One region of the Pseudomonas sp. E141 genome, then DNA from elsewhere that is predicted to be linked to it. Evidence: predicted binding sites of a transcription regulator. Region 1 holds the regulator's gene; each other region holds the start of a gene.

Region 1 (3,279 bases):
TCCGGTACCAGCAGTACAAACAGCAGGTCGACCGGTGCGCCGTCGATGGCGTCGAAATCTATGGGTGCTTCAAGGTGCAGCAGCGCACTGATCGGCGCTGTACAGGCCTTGAGGCGGCAATGGGGAATGGCGATACCGTTGCCAAAGCCGGTGGAGCCCAGTTTTTCACGGGCAAACAGGGCCTCGAAGACATCCTGCATTTCCAGATCCGGTACCTCTCGGTGGATCAGGTTGGCAATTTGTTCGAGGGCTTTCTTTTTACTGCCACCCGGCACGTTCACCTGGGAACGGCCGGGGGTCAGGATGGATTCTAGTCGGATCATGGATTAGGGGGGTTAACGACCGGTCGCGCCCTGGAGGAGGCTCTGGGTCTTTTCCTTATGCTTTTTGAGTTGGCGATCCAGCTTGTCGGTCAGCAGGTCAATCGCGGCATACATGTCTTCATGCGCAGCATTGGCAACCACTTCTCCGCCGGGGATATGCAACGTGGCTTCGATTTTCTGCAGCAGCTTCTCGACGTTCATCGTGACTTGCACGTTGGTGATCTTGTCGAAATGCCTCTCCAATCGTTCGAGTTTTTCGCCGATGTATTCGCGAAGAGGTTCGGTCACTTCCAGTTGGTGTCCACTGATGTTGACTTGCATACAGCTTCTCCTTCGTTGCCAGTGCATAAAGCGGCAGGCAGAAATGCCTGCCACTGGAACGCTGTGGCGTGGCCTGTTACATCAACCGCTTGCGTTCGCTCGAAGGTGCGATCCCGAGGGATTCACGGTATTTGGCGACGGTACGGCGGGCCACCTGAATGCCTTGTGCCTCCAGTAAACCAGCGATCTTGCTGTCACTCAACGGCTTTTTCTGATTTTCCGCGGCCACCAGTTTTTTGATGATCGCGCGGATGGCTGTGGACGAGCATTCACCGCCTTCGGAGGTGCTGACGTGGCTGGAGAAAAAGTATTTCAGTTCATATATGCCCCGGGGGGTATGCATGAATTTCTGGGTGGTCACCCGCGAAATCGTCGACTCGTGCATGCCCACTGCCTCGGCAATGTCGTGCAGGACCAACGGCTTCATGGCTTCGTCGCCGTACTCCAGGAAGCCGCGCTGATGCTCGACGATCTGGGTGGCTACTTTCATCAGGGTTTCGTTGCGGCTTTGCAGGCTCTTGATGAACCAGCGCGCTTCCTGCAACTGGTTGCGCATGAAGGTGTTGTCGGCGCTGGTGTCCGCGCGCTTTACGAAACCGGCGTACTGGGCGTTCACCCGCAGCTTGGGCACCGATTCCTGGTTCAGTTCCACCAGCCAGCGGTCGTTGTGCTTGCGCACGATCACGTCGGGAACCACGTATTCGGGTTCGGTGGACTCGATCTGTGAACCTGGGCGCGGGTTGAGGCTCTGGACCAGCTCGATCACCTGGCGCAGTTCATCTTCCTTGAGCTTCATGCGACGCATCAACTGGCTGTAGTCGCGACCGCCCAGCAAGTCGATGTAATCGGTGACCAGTCGCTTGGCTTCGGCCAGCCAAGGCGTCTTGGCGGGTAACTGACGCAGTTGCAACAGCAGACACTCGCCCAGGTTGCGAGCACCGATGCCGGCGGGTTCGAACTGCTGGATGCGGTGCAGGACGGCTTCGATTTCGTCCAGCTCAATGTCCAGCTCGGGGTCAAAGGCCTCGAGGATTTCTTCAAGCGTCTCGTCCAGGTAGCCCTGATTGTTGATGCAGTCGATCAGCGTCACGGCAATCAGACGATCGGTATCGGACATCGGCGCCAGGTTCAGTTGCCACAGCAAGTGGCTCTGCAGGCTTTCGCCGGTGGAGGTGCGGGTAGTGAAGTCCCACTCGTCGTCATCGCTGCTGGGCAGGCTGCTGGCGCTGGTCTGGTAGACGTCTTCCCAGGCAGTATCCACGGGCAGATCGTTGGGGATGCGTTCATTCCATTCGCCATCCTCAAGGTTATCCACCGTCGGGGCGGTTTCCTGATAGGACGGTTCCGGGATTTCGGTGTTGGTCTTTTGCTCGACGTTATCGGCCAGCGGATCGGTGTTGTCGAAGTCGTCGCCTTCTTCCTGGCGTTCGAGCATCGGATTGGACTCCAGGGCCTCCTGGATTTCCTGTTGCAGGTCCAGGGTCGACAATTGGAGCAGGCGGATGGCCTGTTGCAGCTGCGGTGTCATCGTCAGCTGCTGGCCCATTCTCAAGACTAGCGATGGTTTCATGGCTGGGGCTTAACACCTTATTCGCCGGCGCACATGCGCCATCCACTACAGGGCGCCGAAGCGCCAAACTTAAGCAAATTATATGCCTGAAACTGAAGTGTTTGCCTAGGGCGTCACGTAATAAAATTAGCGACGCCGAGGTGATTGACCAGACACTTTTCGCTTACAGGCGGAACTCATGGCCCAAATACACTTCCTTGACCAGTTCATTGGCCAGGATGGTCGCGGAGTCGCCTTCGGCAATCAACTGGCCATCATTGACGATATAGGCGGTTTCACAGATATCCAGCGTCTCGCGAACGTTGTGGTCGGTGATCAATACGCCGATGCCCTTGGCCTTGAGATGGTGGATGATCTGCTTGATGTCGCCGACCGAAATCGGATCCACGCCAGCGAATGGTTCGTCCAGCAGGATGAATTTCGGTGCGGTGGCCAGGGCGCGAGCGATTTCCACGCGGCGCCGTTCGCCACCGGACAGGCTCATGCCCAGGTTGTCGCGGATGTGGCTGATGTGGAATTCCTGCAGCAGGCTTTCCAGTTCCTGGCGGCGACCGGCTTTGTCGAGTTCCTTGCGGGTCTCGAGGATCGCCATGATGTTGTCGGCAACCGACAGTTTGCGGAAGATCGACGCTTCTTGCGGCAGATAGCCGATACCGGCCTTCGCCCGGCCATGCATCGGCTGGTGGCTGACGTCCAGGTCGTCGATCAGGACGCGGCCTTGATCGGCCTGAACCAGGCCGACGATCATGTAGAAGCAGGTGGTCTTGCCCGCGCCGTTGGGGCCGAGCAGGCCGACGATCTGGCCGCTGTCGATGGACAGGCTGACATCACGCACGACTTGGCGGCTCTTGTAGCTCTTGGCCAGGTGCTGAGCTTTCAGAGTTGCCATTACTGGGCCTTCTGCTCGTCGGTTTTCTTTTTCGGCTGGATGACCATGTCGATCCGTGGACGCTGCTCGGTGACCTTGCTGCCAGTGGCGCGACCGGCGCTGGCCAGCTTTTTGTTCGTGTCGTAGACGATTTTCTCGCCCTGGGTGGTGTTGCCGTCCTTGTCGATGACCTTGGC
Region 2 (3,279 bases), 1.4 Mb from region 1:
AGAACGGCATCGTTTGTACCTCGATACCGGCGATACTCAGCGGGTCGTCTTCAGCGTCGTCCGGGTGACGGATGTCGATGATGATCTGACCGGCCAGCGCTTCGCCGACTTCTTCAATCTGTATGTCCTGGCCCAATTCATCGATCACCCGATCGATTGGCACCAGCCTGGCGTTTTCGAGCGCACGCTCGAGCACCGCCATGTCGAATTCTTTCTCTTCATGCTCCACACGCCCGCGCTTGGCCGCAGTCTTCGGATTGACCGAGATGACCCCGCAGTATTCCGGCATGTGCCGGGCAAAATCGGCGGTGCCGATCTCGTTGGCCGTGTCGATGATGTCCTGCTTGTGGCTGGCGATCAGCGGGCGCAGCACCAGCTTTTCGGTCACGCAGTCGATCACTGACAGGTTCGGCAGCGTCTGGCTCGACACCTGGGAGATCGCCTCGCCGGTGACCAGCGCATCGATGTGCAGCCGATCGGCGATGCTGGATGCGGCACGCAACATCATACGCTTCAAAATGACGCCCATATGACTGTTATCGACTTTGCCGAGAATCTCGCCCAGGACTTCCTCGAACGGTACGCTCACAAATAACACGCGTTGGGAGCTGCCATACTTCTTCCAGATGAAGTGCGCCACTTCCATTACGCCCAGTTCATGGGCGCGCCCGCCAAGATTGAAGAAGCAGAAATGGCTCATCAGCCCGCGCCGCATGATCTGGTAGGCCGCGACCGTGGAATCGAAGCCGCCGGACATCAGCACCAGGGTCTGTTCCAGCGAACCCAGCGGATACCCGCCAATGCTGTCGTGCTGACTGTGGATCACGAACAACCGCTGGTCGCGAATTTCGATGCGCACTTCAATTTGCGGGTCTTTCAATGAAATTCCGGCGGCGCCACACTGCTTGCGCAACTGGCTGCCGACGTATCTCTCCACGTCCATCGAGCTGAACGGGTGTTTGCCGGCGCGCTTGCAGCGCACCGAGAAAATCTTGCCGGCCAGGGCATCACCATAATGCAGCTTGCACTTGGCGAGGATGTCGTCGAAATCCCCCAGCGGGTATTCGTCGACCTGCAGGAAATGCGCGATGCCCGGCATGCAGCTCAGGCGCTCGGTCATTTCCTTGAGAATCTTGGGTTCGCTGACGCGGGTTTCCAGTTCGAGGTTGTCCCACACGCCGTTCACCACCACAGCCGGGTCCAGATCGCGGAGCACGGCACGGATGTTCTTGGCCAACTGGCGGATGAAACGCATCCGTACCGGGCGGCTCTTGATGGTGATCTCGGGGAAGACTTTTACGATTAGTTTCATGAAAACAGCGCGCGAACGGCCAGCCGAAAAAGGGGGGCGCGGATTATAGCGGAAATTGCTCAAGGTTTAACCAGTTAATGTGCACTCGGTTTTCAACGCACCAAAACAGGTCATCTCTCGCAAGTTACGCCACATTGCAGTGCGCAATTGTTCGACAATCCGCGAATACAGGCTATAAAAGCGTGGATTTGGTGCAAAAAACCCATGCTGGGGCACTGGCATGCAAATTGCTCCCTTGTGAGGCAGGTTGCCTTGGCAGAGTATTCGCGCCGGCATCACCCATATCTAAGGGCACACCATTACCCGCCCGAAGCCACCCGGAGGACATATGTCGAAGTCGGTTCAACTCATCAAAGATCATGACGTCAAGTGGATTGATCTGCGCTTCACTGACACCAAAGGCACTCAACATCACGTGACCATGCCGGCCCGTGATGCGCTGGACGACGAATTCTTTGAAATCGGAAAGATGTTCGACGGTTCCTCCATCTCTGGCTGGAAAGGCATCGAAGCCTCCGACATGATCCTGATGCCGGACGACGAAACTGCCGTCCTGGACCCGTTCACCGAAGAGCCGACCCTGATCCTGGTCTGCGACATCATCGAACCTTCGACCATGCAAGGCTATGACCGCGACCCACGCGCCATCGCCCACCGTGCCGAGGAATACCTGAAGTCCACCGGTATCGGCGACACCGCTTTCTTCGGCCCTGAGCCTGAGTTCTTCATCTTCGACTCGGTCAAGTTCAAGTCCGACATCTCCGGTTCCATGTTCAAGATCTTCTCCGAACAAGGTTCGTGGATGTCCGACCAAGACGTGGAAGGCGGTAACAAAGGCCACCGTCCTGGTATCAAGGGCGGCTACTTCCCAGTTCCACCGTTCGACTTCGACCACGAGATCCGTACCTCCATGTGCAACGCACTGGAAGAGATGGGCCAGACCGTCGAAGTTCACCACCACGAAGTGGCGACTGCCGGCCAGAACGAAATCGGCGTGAAATTCAACACGCTGGTCAAGAAGGCTGACGAAGTCCAGACCCTGAAGTACTGCGTACACAACGTTGCTGATGCATACGGCCGCACCGCGACCTTCATGCCCAAGCCTCTGTACGGCGACAACGGTTCGGGCATGCACGTGCACATGTCGATCTCCAAAGACGGCAAGAACACCTTCGCCGGCGAAGGTTATGCCGGCCTGTCGGACACTGCCCTGTACTTCATCGGCGGTATCATCAAGCACGGTAAGGCCCTGAACGGCTTCACCAACCCGTCGACCAACTCCTACAAGCGTCTGGTACCAGGCTTCGAAGCACCGGTCATGCTGGCCTACTCGGCTCGTAACCGTTCTGCCTCGATCCGTATTCCTTACGTCAACAGCCCTAAGGCTCGCCGTATCGAAGCCCGTTTCCCGGATCCGGCTGCCAACCCGTACCTGGCCTTCGCTGCACTGATGATGGCCGGTCTGGACGGTATCCAGAACAAGATCCACCCTGGCGATGCCGCCGACAAAAACCTGTATGACCTGCCGCCTGAAGAGGCCAAGGAAATCCCACAGGTTTGTGGCAGCCTGAAAGAAGCCCTGGAAGAGCTGGACAAGGGCCGTGCGTTCCTGACCAAGGGCGGCGTATTCAGCGATGACTTCATCGACGCTTACATCGCACTGAAAAGCGAAGAAGAAATCAAGGTTCGCACCTTCGTACACCCACTGGAATATGAGCTGTACTACAGCTGCTAATCCAGTAAGCGCCGCCACGCACGGCGTGAAATAAAGAAAGGCCTCCTTCGGGAGGCCTTTTTTATGGACGCACGTTACGTGCATGATTGTCTGCGCCCTCCACTATTCGAAGACGAGATCACCCATGACTTCGCGCCTTTCACTCTGCCTTGCTCTGTCTGCCGCGTTGTTGGGCACCGCCGCCCAGGCCGCCACCGCACCCGCCACCCTCGCCCCACTGCTCGGCACCATA
Region 3 (3,279 bases), 2.7 Mb from region 1:
GGTTTCCAGGAACAGGTTGTTACCCACCGCTTGCAGGCCGGCCGGGTTGATGAAGTCGGCAGTCTGCAGGTTGCCGATCACCTGCGAAGCAGGGTTGCCCGCCACAGTGATGGACACGGTGCCGTCGCGGCCCACGGTGAACGTTTGGGCGTCGTTCGGGATGATGATCGCCGGTTCCAGGGCGAAACCGCTGGCGTTGACGATCTGGCCATTGGAATCGAGGTGGAACGTACCGTCACGGGTGTAGGACGTGGTGCCATCGGGCTGCAGGATCTGGAAGAAACCGCGACCGTCGATGGCCATGTCCAGCGGCTGCTCGGTGGTTTGCAGGCTACCGGCGGTGAAGTTTTTCTGGGTGCCGACGATGCGCACACCGGTCCCCACTTGCAGGCCCGACGGCAATTCGCTGTCTTGGGTCGATTGGGCGCCTGGCTGGCGTTTGACCTGGTACAGCAGGTCCTGGAACTCGGCGCGATCACGCTTGAAACCCGTGGTCGACACGTTCGCCAGGTTGTTGGAAATAGTAGAAAGGTTGGTGTCCTGGGCGGACAGACCTGTTTTGGCAACCCAAAGAGCCGGAAGCATTCGATTCTCCTCGTACGCCTGTTTTTCGGCGCGACGCTGTAATTAATGATTAGATCTGCAAGACCCGAGCCATGGCTTCGTCGCCTTCTTTGGCGGTGTTCATCATCTTGACGTGAAGCTCGAACTGCTTGGCCAGGGCCAGCACCGAAGTCATCTCGTCCACGGCATTGACGTTGCTCGCTTCCTGGAAACCCGACACCAGTTGCACGTTGGCATCAATGACAGCCGGCTGGCCGTCCTTGGTGCGGATGGTGCCGTCCAGGCCCTTGGTCATGTTGCGAAGATCCGGGTTGACCAGCTTGATGCGGTCGACTTCAGCCATCACGCGCGGGCCTTCACCCATGGCGCGGATACTGATGGTGCCGTCCTGGCCGATTTCGATTTTCTGCTCTGGCGGCACGGCGATCGGACCACCGTTGCCCATCACCGGCATACCGTTGCCGGCCCGCAGCACGCCCAGGGCGTCAACGTTGAGGCTGCCGGTGCGCACGTAGCTTTCACCGCCTTCAGGGTTCTGCACAGCCATCCAGCCCGGCCCGCTGACTGCCACGTCGAGGTCGCGGCCGGTTTCCACCAGCGCGCCAGGGGTGAAGTCGGTGGCTGGACGCTCGGACATGGCAAATGCCCGCGCCGGAAAGCTGTCGCCAAACACCGGCATCGAACGAGCCTGCTCCAGGTCTTTCTGAAAACCGTTGGTGGAGATGTTCGCCAGGTTGTTGGCATGGGCCCGCTGCGCCAGTGCGTTCTGGCTGGCGCCGGTCATTGCCACATAAAGGTACTTGTCCACTGTCGTTCCTCTGCATGCCGGACGTTTGCCGTCCACTGCTGTACTGCTGAGCACTAAGCAATTTGCAGACCAACTTTTTTCTGGCGCCGTCGAGCCGCACAAACAAAGGGCTTCAGGGTTATTGAAGGGATTGGGGTAAATGTATCGAAGACGAAAAACCGGCGGTGTCATGCCGTTTGGTGGCAACGCTTGACCTTCTGGCAACGGCTACTGCCGTCATCGCGAGCAGGCTCGCTCCCACCATGGATCTTGGGTGCTCGCAGGATTTTTGAACACTCGATACCCCTGTGGGAGCGAGCCTGCTCGCAATAGAAGTCCCCACCAAACACAACAGGTAAGCAACTATTATGAGCCGGCCTTACCCACATCATACTCACGCAACTTATTGGCAATGGTCGTATGGGAAACCCCCAGCCGCTTGCCCAGTTGCCGGCTGCTGGGGTGTTCGGAATACAGCCGCTCAAGCACGGCTTTCTCGAATCGCCCGACGATGTCGTCCAGCCCACCCTCCAGGGAAAAGTCCCCCAGAGGCTGACGCACGCCGTAGTCCGGCAGACGGATATGCTCGGCTTTCACCGTTGCGCCATCACACAGGGAGACAGCCTGGAACAGCACGTTTTCCAGCTGCCGAACGTTGCCTGGCCAATGGTAGTGGCTGAGACGGTCCATCGCCGCCGGGGCCAGTTTCGGTAGCGCACAACCAATCTGCCGACTGGCCTGGTCAAGAAAATGCTCCACCAGCGGCATCAAGCCGTCGAGGCATTCGCGCAGAGGCGGGATGTGCAGCGAAAGGACGTTCAAACGGTGGTACAGATCCTGACGAAATTCCCCTCGGGCGCAGAGCTCAGACAAATCCACCTGGGTCGCACAGATCACCCTGACATCCAGGTACACCTCTTCATCGCTGCCTACACGACGGAAGCAACCGTCCTGCAAAAAGCGCAGCAATTTCACTTGCAGGCGCGGGCTCATTTCCCCTACCCCGTCGAGGAACAACGTGCCTCCGGCGGTCAGTTCGAGCAAACCGAGCTTGCCTTCGGCCCGGGCCCCCTCGAAAGCACCGGGACCGTAGCCGAACAGTTCGGTCTCGGCCATGGATTCGGGCAACCCCGCACAGTTGAGTGCCATCAACGGTGACTGCCCGCGCGGACTCGCCAGGTGACAGGCGCGAGCTAGCAACTCTTTGCCAGTGCCGGTTTCGCCTTCTATCAACAGCGGCGCATCCAGTGGCGCCATGCGCCGGGCTTCCCGGACGACCGCCGCCATCACCTTCGAACTCTGGAAAATGCTGTCGAAGCCGCGCAGTTCCTGCTTGCGCACGTTATAAATGCGCTCGCCAACCCGGTCCGCCCGATGCAGCGTCAGCACCGCACCGGCCATGGCCTCGCTGTCGTCGTGCTCCGATTGCAGTGGCGCGATGTCCGCCAGAAACACATCGCCCCTGACCTTGACCCGCAAACCGTTGATGCGTGACTGATTGGCGCGCACCAGCTCCGGCAGGTCAAAATCCTCGGCGTACCGGGACAGTGGAATCCCCGGCACTTCGTCCACTCGCACCCCGAGCAACTGCGCCGCAGCCCGGTTGGCGGCGACGATGGAACCCCCCATGTCGATGGACAGCACCGGAAACTCCAGGGCGCCGAGCAGCGCGTTGAGCTCCATGTGCCGACGTTCACTGGGCATCAACCCCACCCGCTTGACGCCGAAGACCCCGGCAATGCCTTCGAACTTCGGGCGAAGCGCCTGAAACTGGATGTTGATCAGATTCGGGCAGTGCAGATAAATCGCATTGCCGTGCTCACCGCCCACTTCCCCGCGGGCGACGTTGATGCCGTACTCCACCAGCAGGTTGAGGATGTCCCGCAGGATGCCGATGCGGTTCTGGCAATGGACTTTGATGCGCATGA

The links. The regulator sigma-54, encoded in region 1, starts transcription at its own class of promoters, with help from an activator protein. The targets are predictions, from matches to a motif close to ANTGGCATNNANNTTGCTNT.
Region 2: the regulator sigma-54 is predicted to act here: its motif matches at 1,527-1,546, upstream of glnA (type I glutamate--ammonia ligase).
Region 3: the regulator sigma-54 is predicted to act here: its motif matches at 1,427-1,446, upstream of GKKCFE_RS06075 (flagellar basal body rod protein FlgF).

The regions. Positions count from the first base shown of each region.
Region 1 covers NZ_CP084024.1:4,807,108-4,810,386, reverse strand. The annotation lists gene ptsN (PTS IIA-like nitrogen regulatory protein PtsN) at 1-323, opposite strand, end outside; gene hpf (ribosome hibernation-promoting factor, HPF/YfiA family) at 336-644, opposite strand; gene GKKCFE_RS21520 (RNA polymerase factor sigma-54) at 721-2,214, opposite strand; gene lptB (LPS export ABC transporter ATP-binding protein) at 2,378-3,103, opposite strand; gene lptA (lipopolysaccharide transport periplasmic protein LptA) at 3,103-3,279, opposite strand, start outside.
Region 2 covers NZ_CP084024.1:55,253-58,531, reverse strand. The annotation lists gene thiI (tRNA uracil 4-sulfurtransferase ThiI) at 1-1,312, opposite strand, end outside; gene glnA (type I glutamate--ammonia ligase) at 1,641-3,047, shown strand; gene GKKCFE_RS00295 (chorismate mutase) at 3,172-3,279, shown strand, end outside.
Region 3 covers NZ_CP084024.1:1,329,748-1,333,026, reverse strand. The annotation lists gene flgG (flagellar basal-body rod protein FlgG) at 1-585, opposite strand, end outside; gene GKKCFE_RS06075 (flagellar basal body rod protein FlgF) at 635-1,372, opposite strand; gene GKKCFE_RS06070 (sigma-54-dependent transcriptional regulator) at 1,718-3,277, opposite strand.